DNA from 2 places in the Barrientosiimonas humi genome. Region 1 is predicted to be linked to the other one. Evidence: riboswitches for the same ligand, from Rfam matches in the RefSeq annotation. Region 1 holds a riboswitch; the other holds the start of a gene.
The links. Region 1 has a riboswitch for cobalamin ahead of FB554_RS00190 (ribonucleoside-diphosphate reductase subunit alpha). Riboswitches for the same ligand answer to the same signal wherever they lie in the genome.
Positions count from the first base shown of each region.

Region 2: linked by a shared signal. The riboswitch ahead of metE (5-methyltetrahydropteroyltriglutamate--homocysteine S-methyltransferase) and the one ahead of FB554_RS00190 (ribonucleoside-diphosphate reductase subunit alpha) in region 1 are both predicted to bind cobalamin.

Region 1 is NZ_VFOK01000001.1:35,446-49,848, reverse strand. Features, by position in the region: gene folK (2-amino-4-hydroxy-6-hydroxymethyldihydropteridine diphosphokinase) at 1-440, opposite strand, end outside; gene folP (dihydropteroate synthase) at 437-1,246, opposite strand; gene folE (GTP cyclohydrolase I FolE) at 1,292-1,870, opposite strand; gene ftsH (ATP-dependent zinc metalloprotease FtsH) at 1,848-3,875, opposite strand; gene hpt (hypoxanthine phosphoribosyltransferase) at 4,102-4,653, opposite strand; gene tilS (tRNA lysidine(34) synthetase TilS) at 4,656-5,789, opposite strand; gene FB554_RS00205 (zinc-dependent metalloprotease) at 5,765-6,805, opposite strand; gene dacB (D-alanyl-D-alanine carboxypeptidase/D-alanyl-D-alanine endopeptidase) at 6,842-8,272, opposite strand; gene FB554_RS00195 (inorganic diphosphatase) at 8,397-8,987, shown strand; cobalamin riboswitch at 9,305-9,530, shown strand; gene FB554_RS00190 (ribonucleoside-diphosphate reductase subunit alpha) at 9,653-12,286, shown strand; gene FB554_RS00185 (ribonucleotide-diphosphate reductase subunit beta) at 12,283-13,296, shown strand; gene FB554_RS00180 (acyl-CoA thioesterase) at 13,302-13,865, shown strand; gene FB554_RS00175 (MFS transporter) at 13,895-14,403, opposite strand, start outside.
Region 2 is NZ_VFOK01000001.1:1,661,950-1,676,352, forward strand. Features, by position in the region: gene FB554_RS07745 (hypothetical protein) at 1-657, opposite strand, end outside; gene FB554_RS07750 (copper transporter) at 657-1,598, opposite strand; gene steA (putative cytokinetic ring protein SteA) at 1,595-2,773, opposite strand; gene recN (DNA repair protein RecN) at 2,808-4,583, opposite strand; gene metE (5-methyltetrahydropteroyltriglutamate--homocysteine S-methyltransferase) at 4,668-6,947, opposite strand; cobalamin riboswitch at 7,106-7,241, opposite strand; gene FB554_RS07770 (NAD kinase) at 7,446-8,345, opposite strand; gene FB554_RS07775 (TlyA family RNA methyltransferase) at 8,342-9,163, opposite strand; gene FB554_RS07780 (hypothetical protein) at 9,302-9,757, opposite strand; gene FB554_RS17320 (hypothetical protein) at 9,839-11,494, shown strand; gene FB554_RS07790 (HAD-IIA family hydrolase) at 11,748-12,797, opposite strand; gene FB554_RS07795 (single-stranded DNA-binding protein) at 12,855-13,205, opposite strand; gene FB554_RS07800 (tetratricopeptide repeat protein) at 13,341-14,117, opposite strand.

The DNA.
Region 1 (14,403 bases):
CCGAGGGCCGCGAGCAGGGTGTGCTCGCGGCGGCCGAGGTTGGCGCCGAGGGCGATGACGACCTCGCGGTCCTGCTCGCGGCGCACGGTGACCGCGGGGCCGCCGCCGGGCTCGAAGGTCACGCCGGCGGGCGCCTTGGGCTTGTGGATCGTGACCTCGACGGCCTCGACCGGGTCGTGCCGCAGCGCCGCGGCGGCGACCCGCTCGGCCAGGGTCTCGACCAGGTCGACCGGCGGCCCGGCGAGGATCGCCTCGGTCTCCTGCGCGACGTCGGCATAGCTGACCGTGCGGGCGAGGTCGTCGCTGTCGCCCGCGGCGCGCAGGTCGATCTCGAGCAGCACGTCGGCGACGAACGGCTGCGGCTCGGTCTTCTCGTGCTCGAGCACGCCGTGGCAGGCCGCGACCCGCAGGCCGGTCAGGCTGATCCGGTCGGCGCTCACGACGCCGCTCCCGCCCGGGCGGCCCGCACCGCGGCGACCACCTCGACCGCGGCCCGGGTCGAGGGGATGTCGTGCACGCGCACCGCCCAGACGTCGTCCTGGGCGAGCAGCACGCTGGTGGCCGCGGTGGCGGCGTCGCGCTGCTCGGGCGGCAACGGTGCCCCGGGCGCGGCGCCGATGTCGCCGAGGAAGCGCTTGCGCGAGGTGCCGACGAGGACCGGGTGCCCCAGACGTACGAGATCCCGCAGCGAGGCGAGCAGCTGCCAGTTGTGCTCGGGGGTCTTGGCGAACCCCAGACCCGGGTCGAGGACGACGTGCTCGGGGGCGACGCCCGCGGCGACCAGCGCCTCGACCCGCGCGAGCAGCTCGTCGCGCACCTCGGCGACGACGTCGGCGTAGACCGCGCGGGTCTGCATGTCGTGGCTGTGGCCGCGCCAGTGCATCGCGACGAACGGCACCGACAGCCCGGCCACGACCCGTGCCATCGCGGGGTCGGCGAGCCCGCCGCTGACGTCGTTGACGATCCGGGCGCCGTGGTCGACCGCGCGGGCGGCGACCGCGGAGCGCATGGTGTCGACGCTCACCCAGGCGCCCTCGGCGGCCAGCTCGGTGACGACCGGGAGGACGCGGCGCAGCTCCTCCTGCTCGTCGGGGCGCTGGGCGCCCGGGCGGGTCGACTCACCGCCCACGTCGAGCAGGTCGGCGCCCTGCGCCAGCAGCTCGCGGCCGTGGGCGATCGCCGCGTCGGCGTCGAACCAGCGGCCGCCGTCGGAGAAGGAGTCGGGCGTGACGTTGACGACGCCCATCAGGAGCGGTCGGCCGGTCGGTCGGGTCGGCAGGCCGGTCACGGGTCAGCGCCCCGTGACCAGGCTCATCGCCTCGGCCCGGGTGGCCGAGTCCCGCAGCAGCCCGCGCACCGCGGAGGTCTGCGTGCGGGCGCCGGGCTTGCGCACCCCGCGCATCGACATGCACAGGTGCTCGCAGTCGAGCACGACCAGCGCGCCCTGGGCCTTGAGGTGGCGCATGATCGCGTCGGCGATCTGGCTGGTGAGCCGCTCCTGCACCTGCGGCCGCTTGGCGTAGACGTCGACGAGGCGGGCCAGCTTGGACAGCCCGGTGACCCGGCCGTCCTTGGCGGGGATGTAGCTCACGTGCGCGACGCCGTGGAAGGGCAGCAGGTGGTGCTCGCAGGTGGAGTAGACCTCGATGTCCTTGACCATGACCAGCTCGTCGTGGTCGATCTCGAAGGTGCGCTGCAGCACCTCGGCCGGGTCCTGCTGGAGCCCGGCGAACATCTCGGCGTACGCCCGCGCCACCCGGTCAGGCGTGTCGCGCAGACCCTCGCGCTCGGGGTCTTCACCCACGGCGATCAACAGCTCCCGGACCGCCGCGGCGGCCCGGCGGTGGTCAATCTTCGCGCGGGTCGACATAGCCGCCCTCGGGGACCTCGATGACCGCCTCCGGCGGGTGCTCCTCGACCTGCTGCTTGTCCTCGGGCAGCTGCTCGCCGCGGGCCAGGGCCTCGCGCTCGGCAGGGGTGAGCACCGGGCCGCGGTCGCTCACCGTGCGCAGGTCGCTGGACAGCCACACCGGGCGCTGCGGGCGCTTGCGCACGTCGCGGAAGACGACCTCGAGGTCGGACTGGCCGAGCGTCTCGCGCTGGAGCAGCTCCAGGAGCAGGTTGTCGAGGATGTCGCGGTTGTCGTTGAGGGCGTGCCACGCCTCGTCGTGCGCGGCGTCCACCAGCCGGCGGACCTCCTCGTCGACGACGGCGGCCATGCCCTCGGAGTAGTCGCGCTCGTGGCCCATGTCGCGGCCGAGGAAGACCTCGGAGTTGCCCTGGCCGAGCTTGATCGCGCCGACCCGCTCGCTCATGCCGAACTGGGTGACCATCTTGCGCGCCAGACCGGTGGCCTTCTCGATGTCGTTGGCCGCACCGGTGCTGGGGTCGTGGAAGACGATCTCCTCGGCGACCCGGCCGCCGAGGGCGTACGACAGCTGGTCGAGCAGCTCGTTGCGCGTCGTGGAGTACTTGTCGTCGACGGGCAGCACCATGGTGTAACCCAGCGCGCGGCCGCGCGGCAGGATCGTCACCTTGCTGACCGGGTCGGTGTAGTTCAGCGCGGCGGCCACCAGGGCGTGCCCGCCCTCGTGGTAGGCGGTGATCTTGCGCTCCTTGGCGCTCATCACGCGGGTGCGCTTCTGCGGGCCGGCCATGACGCGGTCGATGGCCTCGTCGAGCGCCCCGTTGTCGATGACCCGGCCGTTGCTGCGCGCGGTGAGCAGGGCGGCCTCGTTGAGCACGTTGGCGAGGTCGGCACCCGAGAAGCCCGGCGTACGTCGGGCGACGGCGAGCAGGTCGACGTCGGGAGCCATCGGCTTGCCCTTGGCGTGCACCTGCAGGATGTGGTGCCGGCCGACCATGTCGGGCGCCTCGACCGCGATCTGCCGGTCGAAGCGGCCCGGGCGCAGCAGCGCCGGGTCGAGGATGTCGGGCCGGTTGGTGGCGGCGATGAGGATGACGTTGGTCTTGACGTCGAAGCCGTCCATCTCGACCAGCAGCTGGTTGAGGGTCTGCTCGCGCTCGTCGTGACCGCCGCCGAGGCCGGCGCCGCGGTGGCGCCCGACGGCGTCGATCTCGTCGACGAAGATGATGGCCGGCGCGTTGGCCTTGGCCTGCTCGAACAGGTCACGCACGCGCGAGGCGCCCACACCGACGAACATCTCGACGAAGTCGGAGCCGGAGATCGTGTAGAACGGCACGCCCGCCTCGCCGGCGACCGCGCGGGCGAGCAGCGTCTTGCCGGTGCCGGGCGGGCCGTACAGCAGCACGCCCTTGGGGATCTTGGCGCCGACCTCGAGGAACTTGCGCGGCTCGGAGAGGAACTCCTTGATCTCGTGCAGCTCCTCGACGGCCTCGTCGGAGCCGGCCACGTCGGCGAAGGTGACCTTGGGCATGTCCTTGCTGGCGAGCTTGGCCTTGGACTTGCCGAACTGCATGACCCGGCCGCCGCCGCCCTGCATCTGGGACATGAAGAACCAGAACAGACCGAGGATGAGCAGCAGCGGCAGCATCGTCAGCAGCATGCTGACGAAGATGTTCTGCTGCTCGGGGTCGTCGGTGAAGCCCTGGCTCGGCGGGCGCTGGTTGAGCGCGGTGACGATCTGCTCGCCGCGGGCCGGGACGTAGTAGGCCTGCACCTTGTCGGCGTCCTGCACGTCGCCGACGTCCTGCGCGGACTTCAGGGTGAGGTCGACCCGGTCGGGCGTGACCTTGGCCGACTCGACCTTGTTCTCGTTGATGAGGGTGATCGCCTGCGAGGTGTCGACCCGCTGGAAGCCACCGGAGCCACCCACGGCGAACCACAGGAAGGCGATCGCCACGACGAGGACGATCCAGAACCCAGGTGCACGGGCGATGCGCTTCGCGTTCATGAAACTGCGGGGCGGGGCCCCGATCCTCCTGCTCAGGTTGGCCGGCGGCGGCGCCCTGCTCGCAGGGTGGGCAGCAGCCGAGACACAGACTTGGCCGACGGTACACGCCGCGCACGGCCCGTCCGGACGCGGTATGCCCGCGTCTGCGCAGTTGAACGCGCGGCCCGCGGGCAGTGTTCCCCGCTGCGGCGTTCGGCGCCGCGGCCTTCGGCGCCGCGGCCCGGCGTCAGCTGTAGACGTGCGGGGCGAGGGTGCCGATCTCGCGCAGGTTGCGGTACTGCTCGTCGAAGTCGAGGCCGTAGCCGACGACGAACTCGTTGGGGATCTCGAACCCGACGTACTTGCAGTCGATCTCGACCTTCGCGGCGTCGGGCTTGCGCAGCAGCGTGCAGATCTCGACCGACGCCGGCTCGCGCGACTCCAGGTTGGAGCGGATCCACGACAGGGTCAGGCCGGAGTCGATGATGTCCTCGACGATCAGCACGTGCTTGCCGCTGATGTCGGTGTCGAGGTCCTTCAGGATGCGCACCACGCCCGAGCTCTTGGTGCCCGAGCCGTAGGACGACACCGCCATCCAGTCCATCGGCACGCTGCCGGGGAGGGTGCGCATGAGGTCGGCCATCACGAGGATCGCGCCCTTGAGCACGCCCACGAGCAGCAGGTCCTTGCCCTCGTAGTCGCGCCAGATCTCCTCGCCGAGCTCGGCGAGCCGCTCCCGGATCTGGTCCTCGGTGAACAGCACCTTCTCCAGGTCGTCACCCATGTGCGAGGCGTCCACGCTCACTCCTGATCTGCGTCTGCACCGGCGACGTCGTCGGCGGCGTCGGCGGGGCGGGGCTTGGGGCGAGCCCATTCAACCCGACCGTGGGGGTGGGCGGCGAGCGTGGGCCCGATGCGCCGCACCGACAGGGCCGGTACGTCCACGGGGCCCTGGCCGCGCCAGTCGGCGACGAGCCGGTCGACCTCGGCGAGGTGCCGCGACCCGAGGGCCGCCCCGTCGGCCCCGGCCTCGAGCAGCCACCGCCGCAGCGCCCGGGTGCGCACGGCTCGCGGCAGGCGCACCAGGCCGTCGATCTCGAGCGCGGCGTCTCCGTCGGGGACGTGGCCGGTCGCGGCGGGGCGGGCCGCGGCGAGCTCGTGGTCGGCCCAGGCGGTGAGCGCGTCGTCGTCGTCGCGCAGCAGGCGCGCGGTGCGGGCCAGGTTGGCGCCGAGCTGCGGCCCGAGGGACTCCGACAGCTGGGCGAGCGCGGCGCGGGCGCGCACCCGGGCGAATCGCGGGTCGTCGTTGTGCGGGTCGCGCCAGGGCGTGAGTCCCGCTGCGGCACAAGCAGACTCGGTCTCCTCGCGGGTGACGTCGAGGAACGGGCGCAGCAGCGTCGGCGACGCCTCCGGCATGCCCGCGAGCGAGCGGGCCCCCGAGCCGCGCAGCAGGCCGAGCAGCACCTGCTCGGCCTGGTCGTCGCGGGTGTGACCGAGCAGCACCCGGTCGGCCCCGAGCCGCACCCGCGCCTCCTCGAGCGCGGCGTGGCGGGCGGTGCGCGCCGCCATCTCGGGCCCGTCGCCGGAGCCGTCGGCGACCTCGACGCGCACGACCTCCACCGGGTCGAGACGAAGCGCCCGGCACTGGTCGGCGGCCGCCCGGGCCACGGCGTCGGAGGCGGGCTGCAGGCCGTGGTCGACCACGACGGCACCGGCCCGCACGCCCGCCCGGGGCGCCTCGAAGGCGGTGGCCGCGGCGAGCGCCAGCGAGTCGGGGCCACCGCTGACCGCGACCAGCACCGTCAGCTCCCGGCCGGGCGGATCAGCCTCTCCCGCAAGGGAGCTCAGCCCACGGCGTACGGCCAGGCGGGTGCGGGCGACCGCGGGCGGCGGACCCGGCACGGCGTCGGTCAGCCGTGCACCCGGGCGACCCACGCCTCGGGCTCGGCGATCTCGGTGGGCAGCGGCAGCGTCTCGGGCGAGGTCCACACCTGGTTGAAGCCGTCGAGGCCGACCCGGTCGACGACGCTGCGCACGAAGACCGCGCCGTCGCGGTACTGCCGCATCTTGGCCTCGAGCCCGAGCAGCCGCCGCAGCAGCCGGTCGGGGCCGCTGGCGCCCTTGCGCCGCTCGTCGAACTTGGCGCGGATCTCGCCGACCGTGGGGACGATCTGCGGGCCGACGGCGTCCATGACCACGTCGGCGTGCCCCTCGAGCAGCGACATGATCGCCGTGACGCGGGCCAGCTCCTCGCGCTGCTGCGGGGTGGTGACGAGGTCGGCGAGACCCTGGCCGCCCTCCTTGAACGCGCCGGGCAGCCGGCCGGTGATCTGCTGCAGCCGCTCGGGCAGCTTGTCGGGGTCGGGCACCAGGTCGACCATCAGCGTGCGGGCGCTGGTGATCACGTGCTCGCGCAGCCACGGCACGGCGGTGAACTGCACCCGGTGGGTCTCCTCGTGCAGGCAGACCCACAGCCGGAAGTCGCTGGGGTCGACGCCGAGCTCGCGCTCGACCTGCACGACGTTGGGCGCCACCAGCAGCAGGCTCGGGGTGCCCTCGGGGGCGAGGTCGAACTGCCCCAGCACCTTGCTCGCGACATAACCGAGCAGCGCGCCCATCTCGGCGCCGGTGACCTTGGCGCCGACCTTGCGCACGGTCGGCCCGGCGGCCTTCTTGGCGGTGATCTTCTCGACCGCCGGCGCGACGAGCGCGCCCATCGAGGCGGTGTTGGCGTCGATCCAGGCGGTGCGGTCGACGACGTGCACGGGGGTGTCGCCGGCCGGCGCGTGCAGCGCGGCGGTGTCGGCGACCGGCTGGTGGGCCCGGTCGGCGGCCGAGTGCAGCTCGGCCACGGCGGCCCGTGCCTCGTCGAGCGTCACCTTGGGCCCGTCCTTGACGATGCGGTGGCCGGTGCGTCGCGCGAGGTCCCAGTCGATGTACTCCTGGCTCATGCTGGCGACCCTACGTCGTCAGGACGCGGCGGCTGCTCAGCGGCAGCCGCAGTCGGCGAGCGCGGTGACGATGCGGTCGAGGTCGGCGCGCGCGGCCAGCGGCCCGCGCGGCTGCTCTCCGTTGTTGATGATCGTGAAGACCAGCAGGCGCCCGTCGCGGGTGACGACCGTGCCGGCCAGGCTGGTCACTCCGGGGAGGCTGCCGGTCTTGGCGCGCACGCCGCCCGCGCCGTCGGTGCTGCCCGTCGCCTGGAACCTGTTGTGCAGCGTGCCGTTCCAGCCGCTCACCGGCAGCCGGGTCAGCACGTCCTGGAACGCCTCGACCTGGCCGCTCGCCCCGCGCTGCACGACGTCGGTGACGACCCGCGCCGGGATCGTCGTGCCGTCGGCCAGGCCGCTGGCGTCCATCAGCTTCACCCCGCGCAGGTCGATGCCGTCCTCGCGCAGCACCCGCAGCACCCACGCCGTCACCGAGGCACCGTCGCCGGGCACCCCGTCCTTGGCCGCGGCCTGCCGCCCGAGCGACTCGGTCATCGCGTTGTCGCTGTCGCGCAGCGCCAGCCCGAGCACGTCGACCAGCGGCGCCGAGCGCACGACGCCGAGCTGCGGCGCCCCGTCGGGGGTCGTCACCTTCTGGCCCAGCTCGGCCGTGATCCCTTCTGCCGCAAGGGCTTTCACGAACGCCTGGGTCGTGCTGCGCGCCGGGTCGGTCGGCGGGGCGGTGCCGGGGTCGGAGCGGTCGTCGGCCAGCCCGAGCATGCCGACGCGGGTGGTGAAGCCCATGTCGACGAGGTCCTGCTGCCAGTTCACGTTCTGCAGCGGACCGGGGGCGTAGGACAGGTCCCAGCCGACCGTGACCGACGTGCGCCCCTGCTTCTTCAGGTTGGCCGCCACCTGCTTCGCGAGGTCGCCGAGCCCGGCACGGCCGGCCACCTCGTCAGGGTTGCCCTTGCCCCTGGCGAGCGCGGTGTCACCGCCCGCCACCAGCACCACCTGGTCGCCCGGCCCCTGCCGGACGGTCGTCGCGAGGGTGCTGTCGAGGTCGAGTGTGCGCGACACGGCGTACGCCGTCAGCAGCTTGGTGATCGACGCCGGCGTGCGCGCGGCGTCGGGGTCGAGCGCGAACAGGCTCTGCCCGGTGCTGGCGTCGCGCACCGCCATCGACGTCGTCGGGCCGAGACCGGGGGCGTCGAGCAGCGGCTGCAGCGCGGCGCGGACGCCCTCGGGCGTGGGCGCGGTGCCGCCGACCCCGGGGAGAGCGGCGGGTGCCTGCGGGGGCTGCGGGGGCTGCGGACGGCGTACGTCGGGCGGGGGGGTCGACTCCCCCGGCAGCGGCACGGCCTCGCGCGGAGCGTCAGCGGTGGTGAGCACGCCCGGCACGACGTCGAAGGTGTCGAAGGTGGCGTAGCCGCCGATCAGCGCGACCGTCGCGGCGCCCGCGACCAGCGCGCGGTGCGATCTGCGCACGCTGCCCCCTTGCTCCGCGACCCGTTCTCGTGGGAGACACTAACCGCGAACTGTCCGCGGACGTACCCCGCGGGCGCCCCACCCCGGTGCGCCGCACCGCACAGCTCAACGATGAGGACATTCCATGGAGTTCGACGTCAGCATCGAGATCCCACGCGGGACTCGCAACAAGTACGAGATCGACCACGAGACCGGCCGCATCCGGCTCGACCGGCTGCTCTTCACCGCGATGTCCTACCCCGCCGACTACGGCTACATCGAGGACACCCTCGGTGAGGACGGCGACCCGCTCGACGCGCTCGTGCTGCTGGACGAGCCGACCTTCCCCGGCTGCGTCGTGCGCGCCCGCGCCGTCGGCGTCTTCAAGATGGTCGACGAGGCCGGCGGCGACGACAAGATCCTGTGCGTGCCCGCGGGCGACCCGCGCAAGGACGGCGTCACCGACATCACCGACATCAGCGACTTCACGCTGAAGGAGATGCAGCACTTCTTCGAGACCTACAAGGCGCTCGAGCCGGGCAAGTCGGTCGAGGAGGGCTCGCACTGGATCGGCTCCGCCGACGCCGACCGCGTCGTCGAGGACGCGCTGCAGCGCGCCAAGGACCAGGGCGTCACCACCGCCCGCTGGGCCATGCCCGGCCACGCCCCCGACGAGACCGAGCGCTCGATCGACCGCGACCAGACCTCCGACTCCCAGGCCGACGCGCCGGAGTGATTCTGGTCTTGTCTCCTCCTCCGGGAGCTGCGTGCTGCGCTGCGCACCTCCCGGCATCGTCGACAAGACGAACGAGACGACGGCGGCACAGTTAGTACGACGGCGGACCACTTCTGATGTGGTCCGCCGTCGTGTTATCTGTGCCGCCGTCGACGATGCCGGGCGGGCGAGCCTGCGAGCCCGGCCGGAGGAGGAGACGCGGCCGAAAGCACGGCCTGGTCCGCCGTTGTCGTACGCGCGGGCGCCCCGCGCGTATAGCACCCGGCCTCTCGGCGATCCAGCACATCCCCGGCTAGCGTGTCGCGGGCGGCACCACATATGGTGCTCTCGTTGCTGGTTCACCCCCAGATGTTCCGCATCTGGCCGGTGAGGCAAGAGGGAACCCGGTGCGATTCCGGGACTGCCCCGCAGCGGTGAGTGGGAACGACCGCCGTCATCGGCACTGGATCCGGCCTCGAGCCGGTCTGGGAAGCGACGGCCACTAGGCGGGCCAGCCGGCCCACGCCCACGAGTCCGAAGACCTGCCAGCACGCCGTCCGACCGGACGGTGGTCCGCGGCCTCGAGGGACAGGCCCACGACGATCACGGCTGCCCCGGCGCGGTCGTACGTCCGCCTCCCCTCGCGACCTCGGGCACGCAGGACTCGAGGGAGGAGGCATCACGACATGGCCATTCAGGTCACCAAGCGCGACGGGTCGCGCGAGCCGTACAACGCCGATCGGATCAACCGGGCGATCGAGCGCGCCGCCGAAGGCCTGCCCGACGGGCTGGCGATGACCATGCAGCTCGCGTCGGAGCTGGAGATCACGCTGTTCGACGGCATCACCACCGAGCAGCTCGACGAGGCCGCGATCCAGGTCGCGGTGCAGAACGTCAAGGACGACCCCGACTTCGACGTGGTCGCCTCGCGGCTGCTGCTGAAGACGATCTACAAGAAGGTGCTGGGCGACTTCGAGACCCAGACCGAGCTGGCGCTGCTGCACCAGGCGCGCTTCCCGGGCTACGTGCGCGAGGCCGTCGAGGACGGGCTGTTCGACCCGCGGCTCGCGAGCGCGTTCAACCTCGAGGAGCTCGCCGCCGCGCTGGACCACAGCAACGACGACGCGCTGCGCTACATCGGCATCGTGACGCTGCGCAACCGCTACATGGCGACCGGCCCCGGCGGGCAGATGCTCGAGGTGCCGGCCTACTTCTGGATGCGCGTCGCGATGGGCCTCTCGGTCAACGAGAAGGAGCCCACGCAGGCCGCGATCCGCTTCTACCGCAAGATGTCTCGCCTCGACTACCTCGCGGCCGGCTCCACCCTCGTCAACGCCGGGACCGCCAACCCGCAGCTGTCCAACTGCTTCGTGATGCAGATGGACGACGACATCGAGCACATCGCCAAGTCGGTGCGCGACGTCATGTGGCTGACCAAGGGCACCGGCGGCATCGGCCTGTCGGTCACCAAGCTGCGCGCCGAGGGCTCCCCCATCCGCAGCAACAACACCACCTCCACCGGGCCGATCCCGTTCATGCACACCATCGACTCGACGCTGCGCGCGGTCTCCCGCGGCGGCAAGAAGTTCGGCGCGCTGTGCTTCTACATGGAGAACTGGCACCTGGACTTCCCGCAGTTCCTCGACCTGCGGCAGAACGCCGGCGACCCCTACCGCCGCACCCGCACCGCCAACACCGCGGTCTGGATCTCCGACGAGTTCATGAAGCGCGTCGAGAACGACCAGCCGTGGTACCTCTTCGACCCGCTGGAGACCCCCGACCTGGTGGAGCTCGTGGGCGAGGAGTTCTCCGCGCGCTACGCGGAGTATGTCGACCTCGCCGAGAAGGGAAAGCTGCGCTCGTTCAAGAAGATTCGGGCGCGCGAGCAGATGACGGCGATCCTCGTGTCGCTGCAGACCACGTCGCACCCGTGGCTCACCTGGAAGGACTCGATCAACCTCCGGGCGCTGAACGACAACACCGGCACGATCCACCTGTCGAACCTGTGCACCGAGATCACGCTGCCGCAGGACCGCGACAACGTGTCGGTCTGCAACCTGGCCTCGATCAACCTCTCGCGCCACCTCGACGACGGCGAGTGGGACTGGGACCGCCTCGCCGAGAGCGCGCGCATGGCGATCCGCCAGCTCGACAACCTCATCGACATCACCCGCTCGTCGGTGCCGGAGTCGGAGCACTCCAACGACCAGAACCGCGCGGTCGGCCTCGGCGTCATGGGCTTCACCGACGTGTGCGAGCGGCTCGGCATCTCCTACGAGTCGGACGAGGCGTACGAGCTCATCGACCGGCTCGTGGAGTTCGTCTCGTGGCACGCGATCGACGAGTCCGCCGACCTCGCGAGCGAGCGCGGGGCGTACCCCAACTTCGCCGGCTCCGGCTGGTCGCGCGGCCTCGTGCCGATCGACACGCTCGAGGCGATGGAGCGCCGCCGCGGCGTGCCGGTCGATGTCGACCGGACCACCCGGATGGACTGGGATGCGTTGCGCGCCAAGGTTTCCGGCGGCATGCGCAACGCCACGCTGATGGCGATCGCGCCGACCGCGTCGATCGGTCTGGTGGCCGGCACCACGCCCGGTCTCGACCCGCAGTTCTCCCAGCTGTTCAGCCGGGCGACGTCGTCGGGCAAGTTCCTCGAGATCAACCGCAACCTGGTGCGCGCGCTGCAGGAGCGCGGTCTGTGGGAGCAGATGCGCGAGGACCTGCTGCGCTCGCAGGGCGACCTCACCAACGTGCCCGACATGCCCGAGGACCTGCTCGCGATCTACCGCACGTCGTTCCAGCTGTCGCCGTACGCCTACCTCGAGGTGGCCGCGCGCGCCCAGAAGTGGATCGACCAGGCGATCAGCCGGAACATGTACCTCGAGTCGCGCGACATCGGCGAGATGACCCGCATCTACTCCGCCGCGTGGCGCAAGGGCGTCAAGACGACCTACTACCTGCACATGAAGCCGCGGCACACCGCGGAGCAGTCGACGGTCGCGGTCAACAAGTCCAAGTCCTCCGGCCGCAGCGCCGGCGGGTTCGGGTTCGCCCGGCGTACGCCCGCCAGGCCGGCCGTGCCGACGGCACCCGCGGCACCGGTCGCGACCGAGCCGGTCGCACCCGAGCCGGTGGCCGCACCCGTGGCGGCACCGGCCGCGCCCGTCCTGGTCGACCCGGTGGCGCCCGAACCGGTCGCGCCCGCGCCGGCCGCGCCCGTCGAAACCCCCACCCCCGCCGTCGAGGTCGTCCGTGACGACGACGTCCTCGTCTGCCCCACCGACCCCCAAGAGCTCCTGAACTGCGAGGCCTGCCAGTGACCACCGACGCCACCACCCAGAACGCCGGGCAGCTGCTCGGCACCGGAATCTCAGAAGGCTTGCTGCTCAAGCCGATTCGCTACGACTGGGCGTACGAGCTGTACAACCAGGCGGTCGCCAACACCTGGTTCCCGCACGAGGTGCAGCTCGGCGAGGACCTCGCCGACTTCCAGCGGATGAGCGACGAGGAGCGCCACGCCGTCACCTTCCTGATGAGCTACTTCAACCCCAACGAGCTGCTCGTCAACAAGGCCCTGGCGTTCGGGGTCTACCCGTACATCAACGCGCCCGAGGCGCACCTCTACCTGGCCAAGCAGATGTGGGAGGAGGCCAACCACTGCGTGGCGTTCGAGTACGTCCTCGAGACGTTCCCGATCGACCGCGAGGAGGCCTACTCGGCGCACGTCGACATCCCGTCGATGGCGGCCAAGGAGGAGTTCGAGGTCCGGTTCATCCAGCGGATGACCGAGCAGACCCTCGACATCACCACCACCGAGGGCAAGCAGGACTTCGTCCGGAACCTGGTGGCCTACAACGTGATCCTCGAGGGCATCTGGTTCTACAGCGGGTTCATGGTGGCCCTGTCGTTCCGGCAGCGGAACCTGCTGCGCAACTTCGGGGCGCTGGTCGACTGGATCGTGCGCGACGAGTCGCTGCACCTGAAGTTCGGGATCAACCTCATCCACACCGTGCTGGAGGAGAACCCCGACCTGCAGACCGAGGAGTTCGCCGAGGAGATCCGCCAGATGATCCTCGACGCCGTCGCGATGGAGGAGCGCTACAACCGCGACCTGCTGCCCAACGGGATCCTCGGGCTGAACGCCGACTACATCAACACCTACGTGAAGTACCTCGCCGACCGGCGGCTGGAGGAGCTCGGTTTCGAGCCGGAGTTCAACGTCAGCAACCCGGCGAAGTGGATGGCCACGGCCAACGACACGCTGCAGCTGGTCAACTTCTTCGAGGCGATCAACACCTCCTACGAGGTCGACGCCAAGGCCGGATCCTGACCCGCGTGGCCGACCAGCTGCAGGAGGCGCCGGTGGGAGCGGGCATGGTGGATGCCGTGAACGCTCCCACCGACGACTTCGAGACCGCACCGCGTGACACCCGGCTCACGCTCGCGCACATCATGAGTGCGCACGACACCAACCTGCTGGGCACCGTGCACGGCGGCGTGATCATGAAGTTCGTCGACGACGCTGCCGGCACCGCCGCCGCGCGCTACTCCGGCGGTCCGGCCGTCACCGCGTCGATGGACGAGATGCTCTTCCTCGCCCCGGTGCGGGTGGGCGACGTCGTCACGGTGAAGGCCCAGGTCAACTGGGCGGGCCGCACCTCGATGGAGGTCGGTTGCCGGGTCGAGACGACGCGGTGGGACGACCTGAGCGACCCCGTGCACGTGGCGACGGCGTACCTCGTGATGGTGGCGGTCGACGGCGAGGGCAAGCCGCGCGGCGTGCGCGAGCTGCAGCCTCGAACGCGCGAGGAGCAGCGGCGCTTCCGCGAGGCGACCATCCGCCGCGAGCACCGGCTCGCCCGCCGCGAGGCGATCCTGAGGTCGCGCGAGCAGGGCTGAAACCCCCTGCGCCCCAACGAGACTCGGCGTCAGGGGCGAGCGCGGTCGGCGAGGCGTGCGGGCACCAGGTGCGCGTACGCCTCGTCGCTGTGCACGACGCTGCGGGTGCGGCGGCGGTAGCGCACGATCATCACCAGGCCCGTGACCCAGACGAGGTACTGCACGGCCATCGCCCAGCGGAACGAGTCGACGGTGTAGGTCGACGGGCCGCCGGGGGCGACGTGGTCGAGCACGACGCCGATCAGCACCACCGTGCCGAGCGCGGCGGCGAAACCACCCACGTTGACGATGCCCGTCGCGCTGCCGATCCGGTTGCTGGGGTTGAAGGTTCGCGCCAGGTCGAAGCCGATCATCGACCCCGGGCCGCCGGCGGCGGTGATGACGACGAGCAGCACGAGCAGCCACATCGGCGCGCGGCCGGGCCACAGCAGCACCGCTCCCCACACCGCCATGATCGCGACGACCAGGCCCAGCACCAGGGTGGAGCGGGAGTAGGGGTAGCGGGTGATGTAGACCCCGAAGACCGGGCTCGCGCAGA
Region 2 (14,403 bases), 1.6 Mb from region 1:
CGCGAGGGCCCCGAGCGCGTTGGCGCCGGTGTCGCCGAGCATCCGTTCACCGCGCAGGTCCTCGGGCAGCGCGGCCACGGCGGTGCCCAGCAGCGCCCCGGCACCGAACCCCCCGCCGTACGCCATCGGCAGCCCGAGCAGCATCGTCACCTTGAGCGCGCGCCCGGGCCGCAGGTCGAACAGGTTGACCAGGTTCGCGGTGCCGGCGACCACGCCCGCCCCTGCCAGCGTGCCGAGGCCGACACGCCGGTCGGTCGCGGCGGCGGACACGAGGCCGACGACGCCGAGACCGATCACCTTGAGCGCCCCGGTGGTCACCTCGCCGCGGGTCAGCGCGCGCAGGTGTCCGCGCAGGCCCTTGGTGGAGGTGTCGCCGGCCAGGTCGTCCCACAGCCCCAGCCCGCCGGCGGCCAGGGCCGCGAGCCCCGCGGCCGGCGAACCCGCGGCGGCGACGCCGCAGCCGGCGACGACGGCTGGTCCCTCGACGAGGGAGACGGTCCGCCCGGCGTGGTTGGTGCGCTGCCAGCCGGGCCCCTGCAGCACCCGGGGCAGCACCGACGACCACAGCCGCACGCAGGCACCGGCGACCGCGGCCCCGGCCGCGGCCCCGACCGAACCCCCTGCCGCGGCCCCGGCGAGCAGCGTCCGTCGGCCCACTACGGCGACTCCACCTTGGGCGCGACGGCCGAGGCGTCCTTGTCGAGCCCGTAGTGGCCGGAGCGGCCGGCGTACTCCTCGCGCAGCGCGAGCACCATGGCCACCTGCCCGACGGGCCGGGCGCCGTCGTCGATCGTGCTCATCGCCCCGCTGACCTCGGCGCTGTCGCGCAGCGCGGAGACCAGGCCGTCGGGTGCGCCAGTGGCGGGGTCGGGGGTGCCGTTGGAGACGCCCACGACCGGCCGTCCCGACAGGCCGACGGCGGTCACCAGGTCGGCCCAGGCCGGTACGACGCGGTTCTCCCCGTCGGGCGCGGACAGCCCCGGCCACAGCACCACCGCCGAGTCGGCCCGGCGCGGCGCGTCGGGCGTGGCGCTCACCAGTCCGGCCTCCACGAGCACGTCGAGACCGGGGTTGGTGGCGCGGTCGCCGGGGTTGTCCTGCCGCACGCTGACCGCCTCGGCCAGCACCAGGCCGCCGAGCCGGTTGGCCGGGACGGCCTGCGGGTCGGTGCCCTGCTCGCCCGCGGCCCGGCGCAGCGCGGCGGTGCGCTCGCCCTGCGACCCCTCGATCCACGACTCGTCGACCTCGACGCGCCCCGTGGGCGTGGCCCCGGCCTTGCGCAGCGTGTCCTCGGTGCTGCGCACCAGCGCGTCGGGGGTGCCGGGCAGCGTGATCACGACGACGTTGCGCCGGGCGAGCTGGCCGCTCACCACCTGCGGGGTCACGTCGGTGACGAACTGGTCCTGCCGCCGGCCGGCCTCGGCCGACTGGTCGAGCTGGTTGCGCAGCCCCTGCTTCTCGCCGCGCAGCTGGGTGACCTGCCCCTGCAGGGTCCCGGCCACCTGGTCCTGCAGCGAGGTCGCACCGATCACCAGGCCGGTCGCGAGCGCGAGGAACACCGCCACGATCGAGACCAGGTGATAGCGGAAGTCGATCACGTGAACACCCCCGTCACCCAGGACCACACGTCGTCCCAGCGGGCGCCGAGGACCTGGAGCATCGCCCCACCCGCCTGGGTGACCGAGAGGGCGACGACGAGCGAGAGGAGCCCGGCGAGCACGAGCATCACGAGCGACCAGGTCGGCACGGTGTGGCGATAGAGCTGGCTCACGCCCTTGGCGTCGACCAGCTTGCCCCCGACCCGCAGCCGGGTGAGGAAGGTCGAGGCCATGCCGGCACGCCCCTTGTCGAGGAACTCCACGAGGGTCGCGTGCGTGCCGACCGCCACGATGAGGTTGGCGCCGAGGTCGTCGGCCAGCAGCATCGCGATGTCCTCGCTGGTTCCGGTCGCGGGGAAGACGACGGCGTCCTCGACCCCGAGCTCGCGCACCCGGTCCAGGCCGGGCGCCCGACCGTCGCGATAGGCGTGCACCACGATCTCCGCGCCGCCGGCGAGCGTGGCGTCGCTGACCGAGTCCATGTCGCCGACGATGAGGTCGGGGTGATAGCCCGCCTCGACCAGCGCGTCCGCGCCGCCGTCGACACCGATGAGCACCGGCTTCAGGTCGCGGATGAACGGCCGCAGGATCTGCAGGTCCTCCTTGTAGTGGTACCCGCGCACCACCACCAGCACCGGCCGGTTGTCCATGTCGGTGCGGATCTCGGGCACGCCCACGCCGTTGAGCAGCAGGTCGCGCTCCTCGCGCAGATAGCTCATGGTGTTCTCGGCGAACGCCTCCATCTGCACCGACAGGCCCGAGCGAGCCTCGTCCATCAGCGTCGTCACCGACTCGTCGTCGAGCCGGGTGCCGCTCGCGACCACGACCTCCCCGAGCCGCAGCGTGTTGTCCTCGACCACCCCCAGCTCGCCCTCGGCGATCTGCATGACCTCCTCGCCGACGTGGTCGACGAGCGGGATGCCGGCGTCGACGAGGATGCGCGGCCCGAGGTTGGGATAGCGCCCGCTGATCGAGCGGGCGGCGTTGACGACCGCCCGGGGACGGCAGGCGACCAGCGCCTCGGCGCTCACCTGGTCGATGTCGCGGTGGTTGATGATCGCGATGTCACCGGGGCGCAGGCGCTTGGTGAGGTTCTTGGTGCGTGCGTCGACCCGCACCGTGCCGCCGACACCGGCGGGCTGGGTGTGCTCTCGCCGACGCAGCGGGCTCCTCATCGCCGCCCATCGTGCCACGCGGGCCCCCGCCCGCTCAGGAGGCCGAGGCGCGGCGCCGCCGGCCCTTGCGCGGGGTCGCGGGCTGCTGCGCGGTCGCCGCCACCAACTCGCGCGCGTGCTGGCGGGCGGTCTTGCTGTCGCTCTGGCCGCCGAGCATCCGGGCGAGCTCGGCCTCGCGGTCGCTGCCGTCGACGACGACCACGCCGCTGGCGGTGACCTGCCCGTCGTCCTGCTTGCGCACCACGAGGTGCTGGTCGGCGTACGCCGCCACCTGGGCCAGGTGCGTCACGACCACCACCTGCGCGTGCTGGGCGAGGGCGTGCAGCCGCGCCCCGACGTCGAGGGCCGCGGCGCCACCCACCCCGGCGTCGACCTCGTCGAACACGAACGTCGGCACGTCGCCGGAGGCGGTGACCACCTCGAGCGCGAGCATCACGCGGGACAGCTCGCCGCCGGAGGCGGCCTTGGCCACGGTGCGCGGCGTGACGCCGGGCCCGGCGGCGAGCAGGATCTCGACGTCGTCGACGCCGTGCCCGTGGGCGGTCACGACCCGGCCGTCGGGCAGGGTGAGGCCCTCCTCGCCCTCGTGCTGGCGTACGTCCACGCTCACCTGGGCCGAGCCCATCGCCAGGTGCGCGAGCTCTTCGGTGACGCGGCGCCCCAGCTCCTGCGCCGCGGCCGTCCGGGCGGCGGTGAGGTCGGCGGCGGCCTGCCCCACCTGGGGTGCCAGCTCCTCGACCCGGGCCTGCAGCTGCTCGATGCGGTCGTCGGTGCCGGCCAGGTCGGCCGACTCGGCGGCGGCCGATCGGCTCCAGGTGAGCACCTCATCGATGGAGTCGCCGTACGTCCGCAGCAGCCCGGTGATGCGCGCGCGGCGGTCGTTGATCTCGGCCAGGCGCGCCGGGTCGCTGTCGAGGCCGGCCAGATAGCTGGCCAGGTCGCCGGACAGCTCGTTGACCAGGATGCCCAGCTCGGTGAGCCGGGCGGAGAGCTGGCCGAGCGCGGGGTCGAGGTCGGTCACCGGGCCGAGCGCGGCCCGCGCGCCTGCCACCAGCTCGACCACCGACGTCTGCTGCGGGTCGACCTGGTCCTCGTCGCCGGACATGGCGACCAGGGCGCTGCGGGCAGCCTCCTGCAGGGTGTCGACGTGACCGAGCCGCTCGGCCTCCTCGCGCAACCGGTCGTCCTCGCCGGGTTGCGGGTCGACCTTCTCGATCTCCTCGAGCGCGGCGGTGAGCATGGCGAGGCGCTGGGCGCGGTTGCGCTGCTCGGTCACCAGGTCGGCGAGCTCGCGCCGGGCGGCCTGCCACTGCTGCAGCAGGTCGGCGTAGCGCTCGCGCGGCGCGGCGACGGCCTCGCCGCCGAACGCGTCGAGCACCACCCGGTGCTGCTCGGGCCGCTGCAGGCGCCACTGGTCGGACTGTCCATGCACCGCGACGAGCAGGTGGCCGAGGTCGGCCAGCACCGACACCGGCGCCGACCGGCCACCGACGTAGGCCCGGGACCGGCCCGCCTCGGCGACGGTGCGGGCCAGGATCAGGCCCTCGTCGACGTCGCCCCCGGCCTCGGCGGCGCGGCGGGCGGCCGGGTGGTCGGCGGCCACGTCGACGAAGCCCTCGACCGAGGCCGACCCCGCCTGGGCGCGCACCCGGCCGCTGTCGGCGCGCTCGCCGAGCAGCAGCCCCAGCGCCGACACGACCATCGTCTTGCCGGCGCCCGTCTCGCCGGTCAGCACGTTCAGCCCAGGACCCAGCGGCACCGTGGCGTCGTCGATGACGCCCAGGCCTCGGATCCGGATCTCGCGCAGCACGCCGTCACTGTAGTGACGAGGCCGGACACGACCCCAGGCTGCCCGCCGGCGGGCGTGCCGGACGGGCAGCCCGGGGCCGCGCGCTCACCGGCCGGCGCGCACCTCGCGCGCCGAGCGCACCGCCCGCGCCGCGGCGACCAGGTTGGCGAGGGAGGCCCCGACCTCGGCCGACGACCGGGTCTTCAGCCCGCAGTCGGGGTTGACCCACAGCCGCTCCGCGGGCACCGCCCGCAGCGCCTCGCGCAACGAGGTCTCGATCTCGGCGACGGACGGCACCCGCGGGGAGTGGATGTCGTACACCCCGGGACCGACGCCCAGGTCGAACCCGACCTCGTTGAGGTCCTCGAGCACCTCCATGTGCGAGCGGGCCGCCTCGATCGAGGTGACGTCGGCGTCCAGCCCCGCGATCGCCTCGATCACGTCGCCGAACTCGGAGTAGCACAGGTGCGTGTGCACCTGCGTCGCGTCGGCCACGCCCGAGGTCGCGAGCCGGAAGGCCCCGACCGCCCAGTCCAGGTATGCCGGCCGCTCCGCCCGGCGCAGCGGCAGCAGCTCGCGCAGGGCCGGCTCGTCGACCTGGATCACCGCGGTCCCGGCCTGCTCGAGGTCGAGGGTCTCGTCGCGGATCGCGAGCGCGACCTGGTCGGCGCTGGCGGCCAACGGCTGGTCGTCGCGCACGAACGACCAGGCGAGGATCGTGACCGGGCCGGTGAGCATGCCCTTGACCGGCTTGCTCGTGCGGCTGCTCGCATAGCTGATCCAGTCGACCGTCATCGGCTCCGGCCGCGCCACGTCACCGAACAGGATGGGTGGGCGCACGCACCGCGACCCGTAGGACTGCACCCAGCCGGCCGACGTGGTGGCGAACCCCTCGAGCCGCTCGGCGAAGAACTGCACCATGTCGTTGCGCTCGGGCTCCCCGTGCACCAGCACGTCGAGCCCCAGCCCCTCCTGCAGCTCCAGCACCGCGTCGATCTCGGCGCGCATCCGCGCGACGTACTCCCCCTGGTCGATCCGGCCGCGCCGCAGGTCCGCGCGCGCCGACCGGATCTGGGCGGTCTGGGGGTAGGAGCCGATCGTGGTGGTGGGCAGCAGCGGCAGGTCGAGCCGCTCCGCCTGCAGCGCCCGGCGCTCGTCCGCGGGCAGCCGGCGCCGGTCGTCCTCGCCCAGCGCGGCGAGTCGGTCGCGCACGTCCTCCCGGTGCAGCCGCGGGTCGTCGCGGCGGCTCGCGAGGCCGGCCCGGGTGAGCTCCAGCTCGGCGGGCTCGTGGTCGGCGCCCGCGAGCGCGTCGGCGAGCGCGCGCACCTCGCGCACCTTCTCGGACCCGAACGCCAGCCAGGACCGCAACCGGGCGTCCAGCCCGGGCTCGGCGGCGAGGGCGTACGGCACGTGCAGCAGGGAGCACGAGGTCGACACCGCGACCGAGGCTGCGTGCGCCCGCGCCGTCTCCAGGGCGTCGAGCGCGCGGTCGGGGTCGGTGCGCCAGACGTTGCGTCCGTCGACGACGCCGGCGACGACGTGCTTGCCGCGCAGCACCTCCGGCGGCGGCAGAGCCCCCGCGACCAGGTCGATCGCCAGGCCCTCGATGCCCGTGTCGTGCAGCTCCCGCAGCGCCTCGTCGGCGCGGCCGAAGTAGGTCGCGAGCAGGATGGCGGGCCGCTGCTGCGCCCCCGCGAGCCCGTCGTACGTCCGGCGCACCTGCGCCAGCTCCTCGCCCGAGAGGTCGGTCACCAGGGCGGGCTCGTCGATCTGCACCCACGCCGCCCCGGCGTCGGCGAGCCGGGCCAGCAGGTCGGCGTACAGCGGGACGAGCTCCTCGAGCCGGTCCAGCAGCGGCGCGTCCGAGCCGACCGCCTTGCTCAGCCGCAGGAAGGTGACCGGGCCGAGCACGACCGGGCGGGCCGGCACGCCGAGCTCGAGCGCGTCGGCCTCCGCGAGCTCGGCGAGCAGGGTCTCCGGGTGCAGCGAGAACTGCGTGCCGGGCGAGATCTCCGGGACGATGTAGTGGTAGTTCGTGTCGAACCACTTGGTCATCTCCAGCGGCGCCAGCTCGTCGGTGCCGCGCGCCGCGGCGAAGTAGCCGTCGAGCGGGTCGGCGAAGCCGGTGTAGCGCTCCGGCAGCGCGCCCAGCAGCACGGCGGTGTCGAGCACCTGGTCGTAGCGGCTGAAGGTGCCCACGGGCACCGAGTCGAGCCCGGCGTCGGCCAGCCCGCGCAGCTGCGTCTCGCGCAGCGCGCGGCCGGTGGCTGCGAGCTCGTCGGAGGTGAGGTCGCCCGCCCAGTAGGCCTCGAGCGCCTTCTTCAGCTCGCGCTTGGGGCCGATGCGGGGCAGCCCCAGCACGGTGGCGGTGAACGGTTCGGTCATGCTTCGCTCCTGCGGTGCGGTCGGGAGGCCACCGCCCACGAGCGCGCACCACCGGACCGGGACGACGCCCCTTCGCGCAGGGGTCGACTCCGCAGCGGCCGGCACGCCCAGTCCACGAGGCGGGGACCGCCGGGCACGGCGTGCCCGGCGCAGCAGGCAGGTCTTCGGACTTGCAGGCGCGCGGCACGGCGCCGCTCCTACTGGCCGTCGCTTCCCGGGCGCACCCAGTGCTCTTGACGGCGGTCGTTCCTGCTCACCGCTGCGGGACAGTCCCGGAGTCTCACCGGGTTCCCTCTCACCCCCACCGGCTCGTACGCCGGCGCGGGCTCGGCCCGGCACGATCGCCACTCGAGGGGCTCCTCAGGCGGACCGAGCCGGAGAACCAGCTACGCGTTCGAGCCTAACCAATGCGGGGCGGTCGCCGTGGTCGCCGGGGTGAGCGGGCGGACCTCGCCGGTGACTCTCCGTTGGGGCGTGTCATGCACCACCCCGGACCGGTCAGCGGGGTCCGCGTCCGCGCCAGCCCTGCACGGGCAGGTCGAACTTGGCGACCAGCCGGTCGACGAACGGCGCGGGCGTGAGGCGGGCGAGGTCGACGTTGCGGTCGCTGCGGCGCGCCTCGACCCGGGCGCCGGGCGGCAGCTCGAAGGAGCGGCGCCCGTCGAACCACAGCACCCCGCGCGCCTCGGTGCGCGGCACCATCTCGATGGCGAGCCGGGCCTGCGGGCCCAGCACGAGCGGCCGCGCGAACAGCGCGTGCGCCGAGATGGGGCAGACCAGCATCGCCTCGACGCCCGGCCAGATGACCGGACCGCCGGCCGAGAAGGCGTACGCCGTCGACCCGGTCGGCGTCGAGACGACCACCCCGTCGCAGCCCCAGGTCGACAGCGGTCGCCCGTCGATCTCGACGACCAGCTCCAGCATCCGCTCGCGGGCGGCCTTCTCGACGGTCGCCTCGTTGAGCGCCCAGCTGTGGCAGACGATCTCGCCGTCGACGCGCGCGAGCACCTCGAGGGTCTGGCGGCTCTCGACGGTCCAGCTGCGCTGCACGATGCCCTGGACGATGTGGTGGATGTCGTCGGGCTCGGCCTCGGCGAGGAACCCCACGTGGCCGAGGTTGATGCCGAGCAGCGGGATGCCCGACTCGCGCACGAGCTCGGCCGCCCGCAGGATCGTGCCGTCGCCGCCGAGCACCACGGTCAGCTCGGTTCCGGGCGCGGGCTCGGACACCTCGACCGGTTCGACGCCGTCGGCGCCGAGCAGCCCGAACTCGGCCAGCTCGGTGGGGTCGCCGCAGACCACGATGTCGTTGGCCCGCAGGCCTTCCACCAGGTCGCGGGCGACCTCGATCGCGCGCGGGCGACCGGGGTGCCCGACCAGCAGGATGCGACGGGTCACCGGTCGGCTCGCTCGGCGGCGATGCGGTCAAACACTGCGCGCAGGTCCATCGCGCTCATCATGCCTTCCGTGCGCGCCGCGAGCCACAGCAGGTACTCCCGGTTGCCGGTGCCGCCGGTCACGGGGCTGTCGACCAGCCCGTGCGCGCGCAGCCCGTGCCGTGCCGCCTCGTCGACGACCGCCTCGGTGACCTCGGCCCGCTGCCGGGCAGAGCGCACCACGCCGGTGCGTCCGAGCACCTCGCGCCCCACCTCGAACTGCGGCTTCACCAGCACCACCACGTCTCCCCCGGGCGTCGCCAGCGCGGCGAGCCGGTCGAGCACCAGGCGCAGCGAGATGAAGCTGAGGTCGCTCACCACCAGGTCGAACGGCCCGCCGAGGTCGTCCGCGCCCACCTCGCGCACGTTGGTCCCGGACCGCTCGACCACCCGCGGGTCCTCCTGCAGCTGCGTGACGAGCTGGCCGTGCCCCACGTCCAGCGCGGTCACCTGCCGCGCGCCCCGCTCCAGCAGCACCTGGGTGAACCCCCCGGTCGAGGCGCCCACGTCGAGGCAGCGCCGGCCGGTCGCGCTCAGGCCGCGCGGCCCGAAGGCGTCGAACGCCCCCACGAGCTTGTACGCCGCCCGCCCCACCCAGCGCTCCTGCTCGCCCTCGAGCTCGAGCACGTCGTCCGGGCCTACGCGTTCGGACGCCTTGGCCACGACGACCCCGTCGCGCCGCACCCGCCCCGCGTCGACGTACGCCCGGGCCAGCGCCCGGCTGCGCGCCAGCCCGCGGGTGACCAGCGCCTGGTCGACCCGGGAGCTCCCCTCACCCACCTCCGGGGACCTCACCCCGCCACCCACGCCGGTCCAGCAGGCCCCAACATCCAAGCCGGTCGAGCAGGCCGCGAAACCCAAGCCGGTCGAGTAGGCCGTGAGGCACGAGCGGCCGTATCGAGACCCCCGCGGCCCGGCTCACGAATGAGCGTCACCGAGCCGCCGCTGCAGCGCCTCGTGCACCGCCTCGGCCGCACGCACATGGCTGGTCAGGTCGGCGCCCTGCGCCTGGTCGAACGCGGTCAGCGCCTCGTCCACCGCCGGGTCGCCCGTGCTGTCCCGGGCCGGCAGCTCCAGCCGTACGACGTCGGCCGCCTCCCGCTCGTCGCCGCCCTCCAGGTCTGGGTCCTGCTCGGGAGAGTTCTCGTCAGCGGCGTCGCGCCCTGCGGTATCGCGGTCGGCTTCGCCGCGCCCGGCGGCAACGTCGTCAGCGGCCTCGCGCCCGGCAGCCTCGCGGTCGGCTTCGTCAGAGGCCTCCCGATCAGCGGCGTGGCCGGGACCGGCAGCGCCCTCGGCGTCCTCGGCAGGCTCCTGCCCCGGCTGGCCCGATTCCCCCGCCCGGACGGCACCGGCCGCAACACCGCTGCCGCCCACCGCACCCGGCTCGGGTCGCGGGGAGCTGAAAGAACCTGCTCCAGGGCCCTGGGACCCGGGCGGCCCCGGCCGGGGGACGGCGTGGCCGCCCTCCCCCGCACCGGGCCGGGTGTCCTCGGACTCGGTCACGACGTGCTGTCGGCCGAGCGCGCGTCACCCGTGGTGCCGGCCGCATCGACCGAGGCGTCGTCCGCGCCGGAGCGGGTGCCCTCGGTCGGCTCGGTGCCCGTCGCGGTCGACGCGGTGTCCGCCGCCGACGCCGGGGTGGTCGCAGCCGGAGCGGCCGGGGTCGGGGCGGCGGTGGAGGCCGCGTCGTCACGGTCGGCCGTGCCCGAACCCGACTCCAGCGGCTGGGCCGCCGCGGGCGCGTTGTGGTCGCCGACCGGTGCGGCGTCGCTGGACGGTGCCGCAGCAGCCTGCGCGACCTCGCGCGTCGACTGCTTGGCGCCCGGCGCGCTGTCGGGGACCGACACCGGCTCCGGGCGTGCCGCCACCGGCTCGGGGCGGTCGCTGCCCGGCGTGCCCGACGACGACGCACTCGTGGGCGCGGTCGCCGAACCACCAGCAGCCGCAGGGCTGCTCGGCGTCGTCGTGCCAGCCCCGGTCGTGCTCGGCGTGGTCGTCTTGGCCGCCTGCTTCGTCGCGGCCTGCTTCGTGGCGGCCTGCTTCGTGGCGGCCTGCTTCGTGGCCGTCGTCTTCTTGGCGGCAGTCTTCGTCGCCGAGCCGGACGGCGCGGACTTCTTGGCCGCGCCCTGCTGGGCGGCACCGGCAGCGCTCGCCGGAGTCGCCTGCGTGCCGGTCGACGTCGTCGCCGCAGTCTTCTTGGCGGTGCTCTGCTTGGCAGTGCTCTTCGTGGCCGGCGTACCCGAGGTGCTGGCATTCTTCGCGCTCGACTTCTTCGCGCTGGACCTCTTCGCCGCCGCACCCGATGAGCCAGCCTGCTTGGTGGCGGACTTCTTCGTGGTGCTCTTCGTGGCCGGCGAGCTGGTGCTCCCCGACGAGGCCGACGTCTTCTTGGCCGGAGAGCTCGCACCCGAGGAGGTCGAGGACTTCTTCGCGGTCGACTTCTTGGCCGCCGAGGTCTTCGCCGCGCTCGAGGGCGCGGACTTCGCTGCAGACTTCTTCGCGGTGCTCTTCTTCGCCGCGGGCGAGCCAGCCGCGGACTTCTTGGTCGTCGACTTCTTGGCCGCCGACCCACCAGCCGTGGCCTTCGTGGTGCTCTTCTTCGCCGCGCTCTTCTTGGCGGCGCTCTTCTTGGCCGGTGAGGTCGCGCTGGTCCCGGAGGTCGTCGCCTTCTTGGCGGTGGACTTCTTCGCAGCGCTGCTCGACGACGTCGTCTTCGCCGGGGACTTCTTGGCGGTCGACTTCTTCGCCGCGGACTTCTTCGCCGCCGACCCACCAGCCGTGGCCTTCGTGGTGCTCTTCTTCGCCGTCGACTTCTTCGCCGCGGACTTCTTCGCGGTCGAGGTCGTGGCCGGGCTCTTCTTCGTCCCCGCGGGCTGGTCCGAAGCCGACTGCTCGGCAGCGCCACCGCGGGCGGTGCGCGCGATGCTGGAGCGCGCGGGCCGCTTGCGCGCGGGCCGGTCGGCCACCGCGTCCTCGGCACGTTCGACCAGCGCCGCCGGAACGATGGCCGCCTCCGGCGCGGCTGCGGAGCCGCGGCCGCGACGGTCGTCGGTGCCCCCCGGCAGACCGACCCGGCCGAGCTGGCTGGCGATCTCCTGGCGTACCAGCTGACGCACGTTCTCCTGGTTCGCGGCGGCCGCGGCGACGAGCTCGTCGGCGAGCTGGCCGACCTGACCGGCGGCCTGGCCCGCGCGTTCCCCCGCCCCCTGGACCCCAGGCAGCTGCGCGGGCAGCGAGAGCAGGGTCTGGGCTGCCTCGACCGCCTTGGCGCGGGTGAGCTCGCCTGCGCCAGAGAGCAGCTGCAGCGCTGCGCGGATGTTGTCCAGTGCCATGAGGTCTCCTCGGTGCGCTTGCAGGTGCGGCCTCACGACGTCGACGCCGCGCCGGGCCGGTGCCCCACGCTACTGCGAACCTGGGCACCGGCGACATCGGCATCGAGGCGTCCGTCGTCGACCAGATCCCACGCGAGAGCGACGGCCGCGCGGGCCGCGCCGATGCCGCCGCCCTCGACCTCGATCTGCGCGCCGTTCCACCGGGCCGTGGCACCGGCACAGCGCCACTCGCCGTTCCCGACCCGCTGCGGGCTCGCATACGGCACCAGCAGATCCGCCAACCCCTCGAGCAGCAGCTCCGGGCGCTGCTCCGCAGGGGCCGCTGCCGCGTCTCCCGGGCCGTGAACTCCGGTGAGCACCAACGCTGTTCGCATGCCTGCCGCCCGCGCGCCGGCGATGTCGGTCTCGAGCCGGTCCCCCACGCCGAGCATCCGTTCCGGTGCCCGGCCGAGCAGCCGGGCCGCCTGCTCGTACATCAACGGCCCCGGCTTGCCCACCACCTCGGGGTCGACGTCGACCGCCGCCCGCACGGCGGCGACGAGCGCTCCGTTGCCCGGAGCGATCCCGCGCGCCGTCGGCAGGGTTCGGTCGGTGTTGGTCGCGACCCACCGGGCACCGGCCTGGATCGCGTACGCCGCCTCCGCCAGCTGCGCGGCCGTCACCTCGGCGCCGTACCCCTGCAGCACGGCCACCGGCGCCGGCTGCGCGGGGTCGGCCCAGGTCACGGGTTCGAGGCCGGACTCGGTCAGCGCGACGCGCACCCCCTCGCCCCCGACGGCCAGCACGGCCGCCCCCTGCGGCAGGCTCTCGGCCAGCACCTGGGCTCCGACGGTGGAGCTGGTGAGCACGTCCGCGTCGTCGAGCGTGATGCCGAGCTCGCGCAGCTGGGCCGCCACCACCGCAGGCGTGCGGGAGGCGTTGTTGGTGGCGTAGCGCACCTGCGCGACCCCGCCCAGCCGTTCCAGGGCCGACACGGCTCCGGGCACCGCGGTGGCGCCGTGATAGACCACCCCGTCGAGGTCGCAGACGACCCCCTCCAGTCCGTCGACGGGCACACGGGGCGACTGATCGCTCAGGCTCATGCGCGCCATTGTGCGCGGTCGGTCGCGCGCGTCAGGTGACGGGCCGCGCCCGGGGCATCACCCCTTCACCCGTCTGACCGAGGCGGCCTCCACCTCGTAGCGCGAGGCAGCGCCCTGCGCGGTGCGGAAGAACCGGCGCCGCAACGAGCCCTCGACCTCGACCACGGTGTCCGCCGTCAGGGCCGCGGCGCGACGCCGGGTGGTCGCCGAGAAGCAGGCCACGTCGATGGTGTCGACCGGTGCGGCGTTGCGCCGGGCGGTGGAGGCCTTGCGTCTCACGACGACCCGAAGGGTGACGATCGGGTCGCCGCTCGGCAGCACCCGCTCGGCCGGCTCACCGCTCACCCGGCCCACCAGCCGCACCTCGTTCAGGTCGGGCGGCGCCTCAGCCGGTGCTGGCGCGGACATGATGCGTACGTCGGTGAAGAGTTGTCATGCCACCAGCCTGCTCGGGGCGTGCTCGTGCGACCACGGCCGCGACCCGGCCGGTGGAAAACTGCGCGCCCCACGACAGCCCTGTGGACAGCCGCGGCTACCTCTGGCTCAGGCTTGCTGGTCGTCGCCGCCGGTCGCGGCGGTCTCGTCCTCGCTCAGGTCCTCGTCGCCCAGCTCGATGTCGTCCTCGCCCTCGAGCAGGTCCTCCAGGACCACACCCTCCAGCTCCGCGATCCGCTCGGCGGCGTCGGTCTCCTGCTGCGCGTCCAGCGTCAGCGCCTTGCTGAACCACTCGTGCGCGCCGTCCTCGTCACCCGTGGCGAGCAGGGCCTCCGCGTACGCATAGCTCAGCCGGGCCGCCCACGGCTGCCGGCCGAGCTTGTTCAGAGCGGGGATGCGCAGCCCCATGAGCGCAGCCTCGGGCTGGCCCAGGTCTCGGCGCACCCCCGACACGACGATCGCCAGCTCGATGTTGTCGGCCTCCGGCAGCCGCTTCGCCTCGGGCGAGCTCGCGAGCTCCAGCGCACGTTCCAGCCGACCGAGCCCGCGCTCGGCGTCGACCATGTATGGCAGCAGGTGGTCGGAGCCGGACAGCCGCCGCGCCGTGCGGAACTCGCGGAGCGCGTCGGAGAACTCCCCGCGCCGGTACAGCACCAGCCCCAGGGCCTCCCGCGCCGCAGGGACGCGGCCCGCACGGCGGACCGCCGTCTGGGCGTGGTCGAGCGCGAGGTCCGGTTCGTCCTCCAGCAGCATCGCCGCCGCCGCGAGGTGCTGTGCCACGCCCTCGGCGTTCTCCTTGGTCAGGGTGCGCAGCTGGTGCCACACCGCCCGGTCCAGCTCCTTGCCGGTGATGCCCTCCGGGATCTCCGGCTCCTTGCGCCGCACCGGGCGGCCGCTGTCGTCGCGCGGGGTCTGCCGGTCCCACGAACGGGGCCCCGGACGGTCCCCGGCGTTCCGCTCGGCCCAAGGCCGGCCGGCTCCGCCACGGTCGTCACGACGCGGCCCACCACGATCGTCACGACGCGGCCCACCGCGGTCGTCACGACGGGGACCACCGCGGTCATCACGGCGCGGACCGCCACGATCGTCACGACGGGGCCCGCCACGATCGTCACGACGGGGCCCGCCACGGTCATCCCGACGGGGCCCGCCACGGTCTAAGCTTCTGTTC